2 regions of the Bacillus sp. JZ109 genome follow, and region 1 is predicted to be linked to the other one. Evidence: predicted binding sites of a transcription regulator. Region 1 holds the regulator's gene; the other holds the start of a gene.
The links. Region 1 encodes Rex, which represses fermentation and respiration genes when NADH is low (regulators of the CRP and FNR family bind a similar motif). Its sites were predicted from a motif close to TTGTGAAATATTTCACAA; they were not measured.
Positions count from the first base shown of each region.

Region 2: a site for Rex is predicted at 4,626-4,643, ahead of M1D94_RS01990 (YwiC-like family protein). Genes of this name have one in related genera too.

Region 1 covers NZ_CP096388.1:3,417,839-3,426,769, reverse strand. Annotated here, with positions in the region: gene tsaE (tRNA (adenosine(37)-N6)-threonylcarbamoyltransferase complex ATPase subunit type 1 TsaE) at 1-48, shown strand, start outside; gene tsaB (tRNA (adenosine(37)-N6)-threonylcarbamoyltransferase complex dimerization subunit type 1 TsaB) at 29-718, shown strand; gene rimI (ribosomal protein S18-alanine N-acetyltransferase) at 728-1,183, shown strand; gene tsaD (tRNA (adenosine(37)-N6)-threonylcarbamoyltransferase complex transferase subunit TsaD) at 1,176-2,216, shown strand; gene M1D94_RS17985 (ABC-F family ATP-binding cassette domain-containing protein) at 2,447-4,375, opposite strand; gene moaC (cyclic pyranopterin monophosphate synthase MoaC) at 4,501-5,013, shown strand; gene M1D94_RS17975 (redox-sensing transcriptional repressor Rex) at 5,010-5,657, shown strand; gene tatAY (sec-independent protein translocase protein TatAY) at 5,679-5,852, shown strand; gene tatC (twin-arginine translocase subunit TatC) at 5,859-6,623, shown strand; gene M1D94_RS17960 (YdiK family protein) at 6,855-7,046, opposite strand; gene M1D94_RS17955 (CPBP family intramembrane glutamic endopeptidase) at 7,043-7,777, opposite strand; gene groES (co-chaperone GroES) at 8,019-8,303, shown strand; gene groL (chaperonin GroEL) at 8,350-8,931, shown strand, end outside.
Region 2 covers NZ_CP096388.1:376,728-385,658, reverse strand. Annotated here, with positions in the region: gene narH (nitrate reductase subunit beta) at 1-226, opposite strand, end outside; gene M1D94_RS02000 (nitrate reductase subunit alpha) at 216-3,902, opposite strand; gene arfM (Crp/Fnr family transcriptional regulator ArfM) at 4,093-4,569, opposite strand; gene M1D94_RS01990 (YwiC-like family protein) at 4,713-5,432, shown strand; gene fnr (fumarate/nitrate reduction transcriptional regulator Fnr) at 5,464-6,180, opposite strand; gene narK (nitrate transporter NarK) at 6,279-7,466, opposite strand; gene argS (arginine--tRNA ligase) at 7,602-8,931, opposite strand, start outside.

The sequences.
Region 1 (8,931 bases):
GAAATGCTTTGTGAGGAGTTAAGTAGACATGACAATATTAGCAATTGATACATCAAATTATACATTGGGCATTGCGCTGCTTCGAGAAGACACTGTTATAGCAGAATACATTACATATTTGAAAAAGAACCACTCTGTAAGAGCGATGCCTGCTGTTCATTCATTGCTGAATGATTGTGATATGGCACCGCAGGACCTTTCTAAAATTGTCGTTGCAAAAGGCCCTGGTTCATACACAGGAGTAAGAATAGGTGTGACGTTGGCCAAAACACTTGCCTGGTCTTTAGACATTCCAATAAGTGCTGTATCAAGTCTTGAGACGCTTGCGGCAAATGGCCGGCATTTTGACGGTCTGATCAGCCCAATCTTTGATGCTAGACGGGGACAGGTGTACACAGGTCTGTATCAATATAAAAATGGACTTTTAGAGCAAGTTGTTCCAGATCAAAATGTGATGCTGGCAGATTGGCTGGAGATGCTAAAAGAAAAGGGTCGTCCTGTTTTGTTTTTAGGTCACGACACTTCTATTCACAAGCAAATGATAAAGGATGTTCTTAGAACAAAAGGATTCATTGGAACTGCTGCCCAGCATAACCCGCGTCCTTCAGAATTGGCTTTTCTCGGGAAGGAAAAGGAAGCAGCTGATGTTCATGGGCTTGTCCCGGATTACTTGCGGCTGGCAGAAGCTGAAGCGAAATGGATTGAAAGTCAAAAGTAGGGTGATAGGATGAAAACAAAAGCAGCGGTCAGAAATATGCGGCTTGAAGATATAGATCACGTATACGAAATCGAAGCATCCTCCTTTACGTCTCCTTGGACGAAGGATTCGTTTTATCATGAGCTGCTGGAAAATCCATATGCTCATTATCTCGTGATTGAAAAGGACGGCCATGTTGTTGGGTATTGCGGGATTTGGATTGTGATGGATGATGCCCAGATTACAAATATAGCGATAAAACCAGAGTATCGCGGCCAGTCTTTAGGAGAAACGCTTTTTCGCTCAGCTGTTGAACTGTGCAAAGAAAAAGACGCAAGGCGGCTTTCGCTTGAAGTGAGGGTTTCGAATCATCCTGCTCAAGGCTTATATAAGAAATTCGGGATGCAGCCCGGCGGAATAAGAAAGAACTATTATACTGATAACGGGGAAGATGCGTTAATTATGTGGGTGACGATAAATGAGTGAGCAAAAAGACATGTACGTATTAGGAATTGAAACAAGCTGTGATGAGACTGCTGCAGCTATTGTGAAAAACGGGAAAGAGATCATTTCAAACGTAGTAGCCTCTCAAATTGAAAGCCATAAGCGCTTCGGAGGCGTTGTGCCGGAAATTGCTTCAAGACATCATGTTGAACAAATCACTTTGGTTATAGAAGAGGCGTTTCGCAAAGCTGGCATGACGTATAGTGATATTGATGCGATTGCAGTAACAGAAGGTCCGGGACTGGTGGGGGCGCTTCTTATTGGAGTGAATGCCGCTAAAGCATTGAGCTTTGCACATAACATTCCGTTAGTAGGCGTTCATCATATAGCCGGTCATATATACGCGAACCGTCTTGTAGAAGACATCGTGTTCCCGGCACTGGCATTGGTCGTTTCAGGAGGCCATACAGAACTGGTTTATATGAAGGAACATGGATCATTTGAAGTCATTGGGGAAACCCTTGATGATGCGGCAGGAGAAGCCTACGACAAAGTGGCGCGGACGATGGGATTGCCATATCCGGGTGGACCGCAAATTGACAAGCTAGCTGAAAAAGGGAATGACAATATTCCGCTTCCTCGCGCATGGCTTGAAGAAGGCTCTTACAACTTCAGCTTTAGCGGATTGAAGTCTGCGGTGATCAATACGCTTCATAATGCATCCCAAAAAGGGCAAGAGATTGCTCCGGAAGATTTGTCTGCCAGCTTCCAAAATAGTGTGATCGATGTCTTGGTCACCAAAACGGCGCGCGCGGCAAAGGAATATGATGTCAAACAGGTCCTTTTAGCCGGAGGAGTAGCTGCAAACAGAGGCCTCAGAGCTGCATTAGAAAAGGAATTTGCCCAGCATGAAGGGATTACGCTTGTCATTCCTCCATTAGCTTTATGCACGGATAATGCTGCGATGATTGCTGCTGCTGGTACAATTGCTTTTGAAAAAGGAATTCGCGGTGCGTATGATATGAATGGCCAGCCCGGCCTTGAATTGACTTCTTATCAAAGTCTCACGAGATAATAGCGTGAGACTTTTTATCTGTTTGTTATTAACAGATAATTCACAATTTATCCACATGTCTGTGAGTAATTATAGAGATATAGATGGATAAAGGGCTGAAGTCGCTGTTAATAAAGTGGATAAATTCAGAATATTTTGTGGATATTGTGTATAAAGCGCTTACTTTGTTTTGCTTATTAGGGTATGTTCTGTGGATAAAAAGCACCTCTAAAAAGAGGTGCTTGACTTTTTTAATCTTCTTCTGTGGATAGTTCTTCCCATTCGGACAAAAGAGATTCCAGCTCCTGATTGAGCTTCTCATTGTCTGCATGGATAGCTTGTACTTTTTCATGATCCTGATAGACTTCAGGGTCACATAGCAATTCATCATTGCGGCTGATGTTTTCTTCAATGGTTTGAACGGTGGTTTCAATTTCTTCAATCCGACGGAGTCGTTGGCGCTCTTTCTTTTTCCATTCTTTTTCTTCCTCGTAGGAACGTTTGGAGTCAGACTTCACTGTAGCTGGCGTTTTATCAGTTTCCTCTTGCTGATTCATTTTCTCCAATTCAAGCTGCTCTGTTTTTTTCTCTGTATAATAATCGTAATCTCCCAGATACTCCTCTATATGGCTTGAAGAAAGCTCCAATACTCTTGTGGCGATTCTGTTAATAAAATATCTGTCATGTGAGACAAATAACAGTGTGCCTGGATAATCAATCAGCGCGTTTTCGAGAACTTCTTTGCTGTCTAAATCCAGATGGTTCGTCGGTTCATCAAGGATGAGAAAGTTGGCTTTTTGAAGCATCAGCTTAGCTAGAGCCAATCTTGCTTTTTCGCCTCCGCTCAGTGAATGAACTGGTTTCAGCACATCATCTCCGGAGAATAAGAAATTTCCGAGACACGTTCTGATTTCTTTTTCTGGGAGCCCGGGGTACTCGTCCCACAGCTCATCAAGGACACGTTTAGAGGAAGTCAGCTCAGCCTGTTCCTGGTCATAATAGCCGACACTGACATTTGAGCCGTATGAGATCGTTCCCTGATCTGGTTTTAGGGTGTCTATTAATGTTTTCAGCAATGTTGATTTACCAATTCCGTTAGGGCCGACAAGCGCGGCGCTTTCTCCTCTTGTGAGCATGAACGATACCTCTGTTAAAAGCGGCGGCTGGTTTTCATAGCTGATTGTGAGATCCTGAACACGGAGGACTTCATTTCCGCTCTGTTTGGTAATATCAAAATGAAAGTTTGCGGATTTTTCATCGCCGAGCGGTTTTGACATGACTTCCATTCGTTCAAGCTGCTTTCGGCGGCTTTGCGCTCTTTTTGTGGTAGAGGCTCTCGCCAAATTTCGATCCACGAAGTCCTGAAGCTTTGCGATTTCATCCTGCTGCTTTTCATACATTTTCAGATCTTTTTCATAATGCGCGGCTTTTTGGTCGAGATAAGCGCTGTAGTTGCCGTGATACTTTTTGCTTTCTGCTCTTGATACCTCGTATACCTGGTTTACTACTTTGTCCAAAAAGTAGCGGTCATGCGAAACGATGAGGATGGCTCCTGAATAGCCTTGCAAATAATGCTCAAGCCAGGTAAGCGTATCAATATCCAGATGGTTTGTCGGCTCATCGAGAATGAGCAAATCAGGCTGTGTTAACAGAAGCTTACCTAAAGCCAGTCTTGTTTTTTGGCCTCCGCTGAGGCTTTGAACCTGTGTAGAATCGTCAAAATGGCTGAAGCCGAGACCATGCAGCACAGATCTTACATCCGCTTCATATTGATAGCCGCCTTTATCTTTGAATTCCTGCTGAAGGCGGTCGTAGGTTTTCATGATGCTTTCTAATTCACCCGGGTCAGCTGCCGCCATTTTTTCTTCCATAGCCCGCATTTCCTTTTCCATTGCTTTTAAGTGGTCAAAAACAGTCAGCAGCTCTTCTTTTATGGTAAGCTTAGAATCCAAGCCAGTATGCTGGGCGAGATATCCCATTGTAATATCTTTCGGTTTAATAATTTCGCCCTTCTCATACGAAAGCTGGCCTGCGATAATTTTAAGGAGCGTGGATTTTCCGGCGCCATTTCTTCCTACAATGGCGATGCGATCACGATTTCTGACTTCCAGTTTTATATTGTTTAAAATAGTATCAGCACCAAATGATTTGGACAGCTGATTAATTTGTAAGATCATCATATTATTTCACCTCTGCTATAATAAGTTAAGTGTAGCTTATGAACCAGAAGTCAGCAAACAATACATTGGCCATATAAGACATAGAGAAGAAAATAGTGTATGATCTGTTTAAGGAGCGTTTTAATATGAATGGATTTTCTCATTTTAATGAACAGGGCAGAGCCCAGATGGTGGATATTAGCGAAAAATCTTCGACTGTCCGTACTGCGGCGGCTGTTTCAAGCGTACACATGAAGAATGAGGTGTACGAGAAAATACAGAGTCACGATATCGGCAAAGGAGATGTACTGGCTGTCGCACAGGTGGCAGGCATTATGGCCGCAAAGCAAACGTCGAATATCATTCCGATGTGCCATCCGCTTTCATTGAGCGGGGTAGATATATCGTTTGACTGGAAAATAAAAGAAGCAGAAGTTATACTTCATATAAAAGCACAGGTCAAAACGAAAGGGAGTACAGGTGTGGAAATGGAAGCGCTCACTTCTGCATCGGTGTGCGCTCTTACCGTTTACGATATGTGCAAGGCCCTTGATAAGGGGATGGTCATCGGCCCTACTTTCTTGCTGGAGAAGACAGGCGGGAAAAACGGTGACTTTAAAAGAGAACTATCCGAGTATAATTTGGAGGACCAAAAATGAATAAGGATCAATCAAAAATTCCGCAGGCGACGGCGAAACGGCTGCCGCTTTACTATCGCTTTTTAAAGAATCTGCATGCGTCAGGAAAACAGCGTGTATCATCCGCTGAACTCAGTGATGCCGTAAAGGTTGATTCTGCCACGATTCGGAGGGATTTTTCCTATTTTGGAGCTCTTGGCAAAAAAGGATACGGATATAATGTGGATTATTTGCTGTCTTTTTTCCGGAAAACGCTTGATCAGGATGAGATGACAGACGTCATCTTGATTGGTGTCGGGAACTTGGGAACGGCATTTCTTCACTATAATTTCACAAAAAACAATAACACAAAAATTTCTATGGCTTTTGATATAAATGAGAGTAAAATAGGAACTGAGGTAGGCGGCGTGCCCGTCTATAACCTTGATGACCTTGAACAACACGTAAAAGATGAATCAGTTGCCATTCTTACAGTGCCTGCAGTTGCCGCTCAATCCATTACAGACAGATTGGTCGCATTAGGAATCAAGGGAATCCTTAATTTTACGCCGGCCCGTTTGAATGTGCCGGAACACATTCGAATTCATCATATAGATTTAGCAGTTGAGCTTCAGTCACTGGTTTATTTTTTGAAGCATTATTCAGTTTTAGAGGAAATCGAATAGAGGGAAAGGAGGAGCCCAAATATGCCGATCGGTCCTGGAAGCCTTGCTGTTATCGCAATCGTTGCTCTGATTATCTTCGGTCCCAAAAAGCTGCCTGAATTGGGGAAAGCAGCGGGAGACACACTTCGTGAATTCAAAAACGCTACTAAAGGATTAACGAGTGATGAAGAGGAAAAAAAGAAAGAAGATCAGTAAGTTAGGATGACACGAATGAAAGTGAATCAAATGTCGCTGCTGGAGCATATTGCTGAGCTTCGAAAACGGTTGCTGATTGTAGCGCTGGCGTTTGTCGTTTTCTTTATTGCTGGATTTTTTTTAGCAAAGCCGATTATTGTGTACCTGCAAGAAACAGATGAAGCGAAGCAGCTTACGCTTAACGCGTTTAACCTGACAGACCCGCTTTATGTGTTTATGCAATTTGCATTTATCATCGGCATAGTCTTGACCTCGCCGGTTATTCTTTATCAGCTTTGGGCTTTTGTGAGCCCGGGCCTCTATGAGAAAGAGCGCAAAGTAACGCTCAGCTACATTCCGATCTCTATTTTGCTGTTTTTAGCGGGCTTATCTTTTTCATATTATATTTTATTTCCTTTTGTTGTTGATTTTATGAAGCGGATTTCTCAGGACTTGAATGTCAATCAGGTGATCGGAATTAATGAATATTTTCATTTTCTTCTGCAGCTGACGATTCCGTTTGGACTGCTGTTCCAAATGCCGGTCATCCTCATGTTTTTGACCAGGCTCGGAATTGTGACACCGATGTTCTTGGCGAAAATCAGAAAGTATGCGTATTTTACGCTGCTGGTGATCGCAGCCCTGATTACACCGCCTGAGCTTCTGTCCCATATGATGGTCACAGTCCCGCTTTTGATTTTATATGAAATCAGTATCCTTATATCGAAGGCCGCTTATCGGAAAGCACAGAAAAGCAGTGCAGCCGATCAGGACGTGTCTTCCGGGCAATAATAAAAAATCCATTTCTCATGAGAGAAATGGATTCAGCGTGTTGACAAACCCCCGCATTCGTTGTCAAGTCTGTGCGTTGGTGCTCACGAATGAAAACATTCGCTCCGCTCCAATGCTCGCCTTTCCTAGACTTCAAGGGATTTCAATCACGCTGAAAATGACAAAATCCTAAAACGAAAGCCGTTTTAGGATTTAATTTGAATCCATTTCTCGTTCAGAAATGGATTTTCTTTATTTCTGGTTCTTTTTGATTTTAAATGAAAAGGCGAACATCTTAAAAGAAATGCTGATGTTGTAAGCGGCGAACACCATCAGCAGGATGGAGTAAAATGACCACATGCTGCCTGGCGAGCTTGCGGCAAGATAAGTAAAGATGCACCCTACGGCAAAGTAGATCATTCCCCAAACTACCGGGTTTCTCATAAAAATAATCCTCCAATAATCAATTGCATTTGTGTGCTCTGCTGTTCAAGGTAATTCCGAACAGGCTCAAGCTGCATGATGACGACGAATGTATTCATCATTAAATGGGCGAAAATCGGCACCCATATCCGTTTTGTTCTCGCATATAAAAAGGCAAAGGTAAAGCCCATTGCTGTATATAGAAGAAGATGCTTCAAATCAGCGTGAACAATACCGAAGATAACCGAGCTGATCAGTCCTGCGAAAAAGAAATTCGTTTTTTCGTACAGCGCGCCGAAAATGATTTTTCTGAAGATGATTTCTTCTAATATAGGCCCGACGATGGAAGAAACGATAATCATGAGCGGGACTGCCTGAATGACATCCAGAATCGCTTGTGTATTTTCTGATTCTCTTCCGATGCCAAAAACATAATATTCAATAGAGCCTGCTATTCCTTGAGAGAAAAGGGCAATGAAAAAACCGGCTATCGCCCAAAGGATAGAAAGTCCGATTGAGTCCTTCTGTCCGTTTCGCAGCGTTTCTTTCGGAACGGTTCTCAGAATGAGCAGAACAACAACGAGACAGGCGATAAAGCTGATAACGGACCATAAACCTTGTGCATGCAGCATATTTTCATCTGTAGGCTGTCCTCCGGCATAACCGAATTTAAATAACAAGGGAATCGCGATTAATGCGGAAAACTGCATGATGATATATGTCAAAATAATAAACCAATACTGTTTTCTCAAATGGTATGTACTCCTTTGTTAAGTGGGTTTCGTTCATCTCTACAGCTATTGTAACATAATCGGTACGGGGGGTGAAAAAGCTAACGGAAAAGGGAGCGGAAAAGAATGATGTAAGCGTGAAAAATTTTTTATCTTATCACTTGAAATTGGAAGGGAGATTCTTTATTATAAGAATTGTGTTAGCACTCTTTAGTGCTGAGTGCTAAAATTACATATTCATACTATTGAGGAGGTTATTACATTGTTAAAGCCATTAGGTGATCGCGTTGTCATTGAACTCGTAGAATCTGAAGAAAAAACTGCCAGCGGAATTGTGTTGCCGGATTCTGCAAAAGAAAAACCGCAAGAAGGCAAAATCGTGGCAGCTGGTTCAGGTCGCGTGTTAGAAAGCGGAGAGCGCGTTGCTTTAGAAGTAAAAGAGGGCGACCGCATTATCTTCTCAAAATACGCAGGTACTGAAGTGAAATATGAAGGTACTGAATACTTAATCTTACGTGAAAGCGACATTTTAGCTGTTATCGGCTAATTCTTAAATAAACAATACTTAAAACATTTGAGGAGGTCTTGTAAACATGGCAAAAGAAATTAAGTTTAGTGAAGAAGCTCGCCGCGCAATGCTTCGCGGTGTCGATGCACTTGCTGATGCTGTTAAAGTAACTTTAGGACCAAAAGGACGCAACGTGGTTCTAGAGAAAAAATTCGGTTCTCCGTTAATCACAAATGACGGTGTAACAATCGCTAAAGAAATCGAGCTGGAAGACGCGTTTGAAAACATGGGTGCTAAGCTTGTTGCTGAAGTAGCCAGCAAAACAAACGATGTTGCCGGTGACGGTACAACAACTGCAACAGTTCTTGCGCAAGCAATGATTCGTGAAGGCCTTAAAAACGTAACAGCAGGCGCTAACCCTGTAGGCGTGCGTAAAGGGATGGAACAAGCTGTAGCGGTTGCGATCGAAAACTTAAAAGAAATTTCTAAGCCAATCGAAGGCAAAGAGTCTATCGCTCAGGTTGCTGCGATCTCTGCTGCTGATGAGGAAGTCGGAAGCCTTATCGCTGAAGCAATGGAGCGCGTAGGAAACGACGGCGTTATCACAATCGAAGAGTCTAAAGGCTTCACAACTGAGCTTGAAGTTGTTGAAGGTATGCAATTCGAC
Region 2 (8,931 bases), 1.1 Mb from region 1:
TCAGCTCGAGCTTTCCTTTTTTCAATGTCCAGCCGCCTTTATATTTGTCCTGGTCCTCCCATTGCTTCGGGTAGCCGATGCCCGGCTTTGTTTCTACATTATTGAAGTACATATATTCCGCACCGGAACGGTTTGTCCACGTGTTTTTGCAAGTGACGCTGCACGTGTGGCAGCCGATGCATTTATCCAAGTTCATGACCATACCGATTTGCGCTTTAATCTTCAAGCCAATCGACCTCCTTCAGCTTGCGGATGACGACGTTCAGGTCGCGCTGATTCCCCGTTGGACCGTAATAATTAAAGCCGTAGCTGAGCTGGGCGTAGCCACCGATCATCTGTGTCGGCTTGACGTGAATCCTTGTCGGGCTGTTATGGGTGCCTCCGCGGTTATTCGTCAGCTTTGTTCCTGGCACGTTGATGTGGCGGTCCTGGGCATGGTGCATAAACGCCATTCCTTTAGGAATCCGATGAGACAAAACGGCTCTCGCGACGACAACACCATTTCGGTTAAAGCATTCAATCCAATCGTTGTCTTTGATATCCGTGTCCTCTGCATCATCTTTATTCATCCACACGGTTGGCCCGCCGCGGAACAGCGTCAGCATTGGCAGTGAATCAAAATACATGCTGTGGACAGACCATTTATTATGCGGCGTCAAATAATTGAGGACGATTTCTTTTCCCTCTTGATCAGGCCGCTTGCTCAGAAACGGGCGATGCTGAAGGATCGGTTTGAATGTCGCCATCGTTTCACCGAATTCCATCATCAGTTCATGATCGACATAATAGGATTGTCTGCCTGTCAGCGTCCGCCACGGAATTAATTTTTCAACATTCGTTGTAAACGGCGAATACCTGCGCCCTCCTTTTTCAGAGCCGGAAAACGCTGGAGACGTGATCACCGTTTTCGGCTGGGCTGTAATTTGTTCGAACGTAAAGCATTCTTCCTCGCGTTCTTCCGCCAGGTCTTTCAGCTTCAGGTTTGTGATGTTTTCAAGTGATTCCCATGCTTTTACTGCGACCTTTCCATTCGAAGTGGATGATAGGGTTAAAATCGCTTCTGCAGCCTGCTTTGCTTCACTTATATTCGGACATCCCTTTGCCACACTGTCCGAGGTGATTTCTCCCAATCTCTGTTTGAGTGATTCATATTCATCGGCTATTGACCAGCTCATCCCTTTTGTTCCGCTCGGCTTTAAAGCAACGTTCGGACCAAGTGCAGTCATTTTATGAAAAATGTGTTTGTAATCCCGTTCAACGACTTGGATGTTCGGCATCGTTTTTCCCGGAATGGCTTCACATTCGCCCTTGCTCCAGTCATTGATTTTGCCGAATGGCTGGGCCAATTCCTGCATGGTGTCGTGGAGGAGCGGCGTCGCAACCACTTCTTTCACCGGCTCCATATTGACTTCTTCTGCCAGATCGGAAACGGCTTTTGACAGCGCCTTGAAAATATCCCAGTCTGACTTCGATTCCCACGGAGCTGAGATCGCCGGAGCAAATGGATGAATGAACGGATGCATATCTGTGCTGCTGAGATCGTGTTTTTCATACCATGTCGCCGCCGGCAGCACGATATCGGAATACAGCGCCGTACCGGCCATTCGGAAGTCAAGATTGATTAACAAGTCGAGCTTTCCTTCCGGCGCCTGCTCCCGCCATTTAATTTCTTCAGGGCGGATGCTGTCGCTGTCGTCATTCATCAAGCCGTTTGTCGTCCCCAACAAATGCTTGAGAAAATATTCATGCCCTTTTCCTGAGCTCGAGATCAGATTTGCCCGCCATACGAAGAGATTTCTTGGGAAATTCACTTCATTATCAGGATCTTCAATCGCGAATTTCAGTTTTTTCTCTTGGAGCTGTGAGGCCACGTACGCACCAACGTCTTCAGGTGTTTCTGCCCCTGCTTTTTCAGCTTCTTTATACAGATCGATGCCATTTTGATTGAAAGTCGGGTAAGACGGAAGCCACCCCAGCCGCGCGGCCAGCACATTGTAATCAGCGTGGTGCTTGTAACGGGATGACGCAGCAATCGGTGATGCCAAATCACTGATCGGCTGGTCCTCATAACGCCACTGATCTGTCGCAAAGTAGAAAAATGAGGTGCCGTTTTGCAGCTTGGGCACGCCCTCCCAGTCCTTTGCAGTTGCAATCGTCTGCCACCCTTCAGCAGGTCGGAGCTTTTCCTGCCCCACGTAATGGGCCCAGCCTCCGCCGTTTACGCCTTGGGCGCCTACAAGTAAAACAAGATTTAACACCGCTCGGTAGATCGTGTCGGAGTTGAACCAGTGGTTAATGCCGGCCCCTACGATAATCATGGACCGGCCGTCTGTATCGATCGCATTTTGAGCAAACTCTCTGGCAATCTTAACGACAGCTTCTTTTTTGATTCCTGTCATTTGTTCCTGCCAGGCAGGCGTAAACGGCTCAGGATCATCATAGGAGACAGCCGATCGTTCGCCGATACCCCGGTTCACGCCGTAGTTAGCCAGTATCAAGTCAAACACGGTCGTGATGTACGTTTCTTCACCGTTCAGGTTCATTTTTTTAATAGGTAGATCCCGCTCGAGCACTTTGTTTCCGTCATTTGAAAAATACGGGATGCGCACCGTGCCGATTTCGTCCTCTATTCCCAGCACAGAGAGACGGGGTTCAATCGGTTCCCCGGTTTCTTCATCAATCATGTGCAGGTTCCATTTCTGCTGCCCGTCCCAGCGCGATCCCATTGTCCCTTGGGGTATGGCAAATGAACTTGTTTGTTCATCCCAAACCGCAGGCTTCCACTGATCATGCTTTGTCTTCCGCCCGATGTCCTTCGCATGCAGAAACCGTCCCGCTGTGTATACGCCATTTTCTTTTGACAGGGTGACGAGAAATGGAAAATCAGTGTATTGCTTCGCGTACTCAATAAAACGTTCAGTTTCTTGGTTCACGTAAAATTCCTGCAGAATGACATGACCCATCGCCATCGCAAGTGCCCCGTCAGTCCCTTGGCGAATACTCAGCCAGTCATCCGCGAACTTTGAGGATTCCGCAAAATCCGGACTGATCGAAATGACCTTAGCGCCTTTATAGCGGGCCTCCGCCAAAAAATGCGCGTCAGGCGTTCTCGTTAACGGAACGTTGGAGCCCCATGTGATGATATAGCCGGAATTGTACCAATCACTGCTTTCCGGAACGTCCGTCTGGTCACCCCAAATTTGCGGGGATGCTGGTGGAAGATCCGCATACCAGTCATAAAAACTGAGCATAGGGCCTCCGATTAACGACATAAACCGGGAGCCTGATGCATGGCTGATCATGGACATGGCCGGAATCGGAGAAAAACCGACGTTTCGGTCAGGCCCGTATTTCATCACTGTATACAGCAGAGAGGCTGAAATCAGCTTCAGCACCTCCGGCCATTCAGCGCGCACAAAACCGCCTTTCCCTCTCGCCTGTTTATAGGACTTCGCTTTTTCAGGGTTTTCGACGATCGATTTCCAGGCGTCCAATGGATTTTGATGTTCTTGCAGTGCCTCCCGCCATAAATTAATCAGTACACCGCGCACGTATGGATATTTCACACGCAGCGGGCTGTAGATATACCATGAAAAGCTGGCCCCCCGCGGGCAGCCTCTCGGTTCAAAATCAGGCATATCCGGGCCTGTTGATGGATAATTCAAATTTTGCCCTTCCCACGTGACAATTCCGTTTTTCACATAAATATTCCAGCTGCAAGACCCTGTACAGTTGACGCCGTGGGTGGAGCGAACGACTTTGTCGTACTGCCATCTGTTTCTGTATACATTCTCCCAATCGCGATCCTCGCGGGTAGTTTGGCTATGTTTATTTGAATGGTGTTCGATAGGAGAGAAATAATTCAATCTCCTAAACAACGGACTCATTTTCTTTTTCTTCATGAGAGTTCACTCCTTCCGAGTCAGGTGATGCTAAGTTCACTATAAACAGAGACAGCGTGTTTCCTTGTGAACTATGTCACACACTCCGCTTTTTTCACAAAATGTTCACACAAAGGAGAAGGAAGGCTGCGTTCAGGCAGAACGCTTGGGTCATTAGCCGCCTTTCAAAGATCAAAAAAACCGGCTCTATTTAAGAACCGGGCTCGGCGTTTTCATCCTGTGATGTATGCAGATACCGCAAAAATAATTGATAGGAACAAAAAACATTTTGCTGAAGCATAGCCAAAAAGTTCATTTGCAGCTGCGGATGATAAGACATCATTTTCTTAAATATGTAATATGGGATGTTGAGAATCAGAATGTCTGAAGTGGCATTGACTGAGATAAAGGGCGATAAATAAAGCCCGCCTTTTTCATCAATCGGAAACACATCGCCTTTTTCCCACAGCGCAACGGTTTTCGACCCTTCAGGGAGCCTTGTGTCCATAAAACGGACACTGCCTTTTAATACAATATAAACAGATTGAGAATGAAGAAAAGATGGAGACTGATCACATGAGCCGCGGATAAACGTGCCGTTTTTCAGCAAGGTTTCGACAATGGATAGAGGCACTTCATTAAACATAGGAAGTTGTTTCAGAAATAATAAATAGTCACACTGATTCATAGGAAAACCTCCTGTGCTAAGGATAGCTTTAGTGTAGCTCGACTGAGCCTGTACAGCAGTGATGTATTTCACAGCCTGTATGATGAATGTCACTTATCAGGAGGGTGACTGCATTTATAATGAAAGAAAAAAGGAGGATTTCGATGAAGGCGCTGATTCCGAAGCAGCACGGCGCGTGGGCGATGCTGCTGATCCCATTTTTACTCGGCATGGTCAAGGGAGGCCCCGTTATTTGGCATATTCCGCTCTTCCTAGGCTGGCTTTTCCTATACTTAGCGGTTTATCCCGTTACGCTTGCCTTAAAAAAGAAACAAAGCAAACCATATCAAAAGTGGATGTGTTATTACGGTTTTCCCGCCTGCTGCTTTTTGATGATCTCGGTCTTTCATAAGCCGCCTCTCATCTGGATGGGCGTTTCTTTACTGCCGCTGTTTCTCATACATATGTATTTTGCCCGCAGAAAAAACGAACGAGCCCTATTGAATGATGTTGCAGGTGTCTTGTTCTTTTGTTCGGGCGGGTTTGCGAGCTGCTGGCTGGGGATGGGAACCCTCGACGGCTGGGCTTGGTTTATTTTCTTGCAGTCTGCTTTATTTTTTATCGGGAGTTCCTTTTATGTGAAATCGGTGATTCGTGAAAGAAAAAACAGGACATTTGCATACTGGTCATGGGGATATCACCTGCTGCTCCCCTTTTTATCCGCTCTTTTCGGAGCAGGATGGGCGTTTCTCGCTTTTATCCCGAGCAGCTTGCGGGCATGGTTTTTTCATGGAAGAGATTGGCCCGTAAAAACGATTGGCATTCTGGAAATCGTGAATGCCTGCTTCTTTTTTGCCGTCATGTGCCTCTTTATGACAAGGTAAAAAAACAAGGACACCGCTGTCCTTGTTTTTTTCAGTCAATATTGCAAATCTCCAGCGGGCAATTTTCACACTCAATCTCACATCGTAAATAGTCCCGCTTGTGCAAAATAATTTTTCCGGATTCGTCTATCGAAATAACCCCTTTTTTGCGGAGATCTCCCAGCATACGGTTGATGCTTTCCCGTGCAGCCGCACAAAACTTTGCCAAATCCTGATTTGTCAGGACAATGTTAATCAGAATGCCGTCGCTTCGCTTCACTCCGTAGCTGTTTGATAAGCGGATAAGGGTAGAATAGAGCGCCCCCTTTTTGCCATGAAGAAGCAGATCCCTGATTTTGGACTGAATCTTCCGGAGGTGCGTGCTCATCCATTTCATGAACTCAAATGTCAAAGCGCCGTTTTGGATTAATTCTTTTTCCAGCTTATTTTTATTAATGACGAGCACCTCGCCATCCTCTAGCACTTTTGCACTGAGCATATACCTTGGTTCTTCAGTGAAAAGTGTTAATTCTCCGACGATATCATGCTTTTGGCAGATTCTAAGCGTCAGGTCTTTTCCATCAGATGTCAGCTTGCCGATTTCAATGAGTCCTGATTGAATCAGATAAAGCTCTTCTGCATCCATTCCTTCTCGAAACAAATACGTGTGTTTTTCCATTTTTCTTTTCGTGCTGATCGATTCCAGCAATTCATGCAGATCGCTGGAAATAAGATCACTATCAGATGGTCGAACAGAGAGAAAATTCATGAGCTCACCTCGAAGAAAGTCACGTTGTGTGTTTATTGTAACGTGAATTGATTTGTACCCATCGAGAAAAAACTAACAATCTTGTGAATGCCCCAGTGTTAGTTGATGCTCTGGCTGTTTCTCTCCGTGTGTGTTTTCATTCTTTCCTGCCAATACATCCATATGACAAGGACAAAACTGGCTAACGCCACCTCTGAAAGCGCCATAAACCCGATCGCGTACTGGCCTGTTGCCTGAAACACACTCGCCAATATGAGCGGAGGAAAAAAGCCGCCTAATCCGCCCATGGCAGACACAATCCCATTGGCAATCCCCGCTTGCTTGGAAAAATAGAAAGGCACCAGTTTAAAAACAGTCCCGTTTCCTATGCCTGAGCAGACGGCCACGGTTAATGATCCAAACGTATAAAGGCCAATTGTCGGCGAGAACGATAGGATAATACCTGATAATGTAAGCCCGGCAAAAACAAACATTAAGATGCGGAGCGGGCTCATTTTATCAGCCAGGAATCCACCCGCAGGCCTGAGCAGCGTAGAAACCGCAATAAAGCCAGCCGTCCGCAAGCCGGCATCTGCAGGATTCAGCCCAAAATGCTCGACCAGAAAGTTCGGCAGATAGATAGTGAAGGCGACAAAGGCACCGAACGTAATAAAATAAAACAGGCTCAGAAACCATAGCACATGATTTCGGTAAACGGCTTTGATTTGAGTCTTAACAGAAACTTTGACCTTCTTCTCATGCCTGTCGCCGAACAAAACGTGCAGTAAGGCAAAGACAGCCAGCAAAACCAGATACATCTGCACGGTTGATTTCCACCCGACGGCTTGAGCGATAACCGGCGCTGCAAATGTCGTAACGGCTGTCCCGATATTTCCTGCACCGTAAATCCCATTGACGACACCGTGCTTTTCTTTCGGATAATATTTCGGGAGGGAGGTCACTCCAATGGAAAACACCGCTCCCCCGATCCCTAAGAAAAAGCCGCCTGCGATTAAATCAAACAGAGAGTCCGCGATACTGATCCAAAATACAGGAAATAAAAGCAGGATGAAGCTGACCATAAACATGAGCCGCGCGCCAAACCTGTTCGTTAAATACCCTAAAGGAATGCGGAGAAGCGACCCGAGGATCACAGGAATCGCCGTCACCAAAGAAATCTCACCCTTGCTTAAATGAATATCTAATGTGATTTGGGAAATGAGTGATGAAATCAGCACCCAAACCATAAACCCTGCCACCAAGCTTAATGACTGTAACGATAATTGAATGTGTTGACGGTTGATCATTTGGCTTGCCCCTTTCAATGATTCAATAATCAGTCTTATCATACAAAAACTCGCCAAACAGGATTGTGAATTACATCACACGTTTTTCTCATAAAAAAAGGACAAAGCCCGAAGACTTTGCCCTTTTGATCGTGATTACATTTTTTCCGGAGCCGATACGCCGATCAGCTGAAGCGCATTGTTCAGCGTAATTTGCGTTGCCTTCATTAAAGCCAGGCGCGCGCGGCTCTTCTCTTCATTTTCAGGGTCGATGACTTTCTCTGCGTTGTAGAAGCTGTGCAGAGCAGAAGCCAGATCATAAATATAGTTTGTGACACGGTGCGGAATTCGTTTTTCCGCTGCTTCCGCCACTGCCTCTGGGAAGCCGCCGATCGTTTTCAGCAGATCGTATTCTTTTTCTGATTGAATATGGCTGAAATCAAGATCTGCCGCCGGTTTAAGTCCCAGCTCTTCCCCTTGGCGAAGCATGCTGCAAATACGGGCATGCGCATATTGTGCATAATACACAGGGTTTTCGTTAGATGTTGATACAGCAAGATCTAAGTCAAAATCCATATGGGTGTCCGCACTTCGCATTGCAAAGAAGTAACGAACGGCATCCAAGCCGACTTCTTCAATCAGGTCACGCATCGTTACGGCTTTACCGGTCCGTTTGCTCATTTTCATTTTCTCGCCGTTTTTGTAAAGGTGAACGAGCTGAATGATTTCTACTTCAAGCGTTCCTTTTTCATAGCCCAGCGCTTCGATTGCCGCTTTCATACGAGGGATGTAGCCGTGGTGATCGGCGCCCCAAACGTTGATCAGCTTATCAAAGCCGCGGTCAAGCTTGTCCTTATGATACGCGATATCAGGAAGCAGGTACGTGTACGTGCCGTCCTTCTTGATCAATACGCGGTCTTTATCATCGCCGAACGTCGTGGAACGGAACCAAGTCGCGCCGTCTTCTTCATAGACATGGCCTTTTTCGCGGAGCGCTTCAAGCGCCGTGTCGATTTTTCCATTTTGGTACAGTGAAGTTTCGGAATACCACACATCAAACGGCACACGGAAGTTTTCCAAGTCCTTGCGAAGCTTGTCCAGCTCGTATTTCAGGCCGTATTCACGGAAAAACGCGAGGCGTTCACTTTCCTCTTCGTTAACGAAACGGTCACCGTATTCCTCAGCGAGACGCTTTCCGATCGCAATGATATCCTCGCCGCGGTAGCCATCCTCCGGCATCGGTTTTTCCAATCCGAGCGCTTCAAAGTAACGGACTTCAACAGAAAGCGCCAGATTGTTGATTTGGTTTCCCGCATCGTTAATGTAGTATTCGCGGCTTACATCGTAACCCGCTTTTGAAAGCACGTTGCACAAGGAATCGCCGACAGCCGCCCCGCGCGCATGCCCGAGGTGAAGGTCTCCCGTCGGATTCGCTGATACGAATTCTACCTGAACTCGTTCACCGTTTCCGATGTTCGTTTCCCCG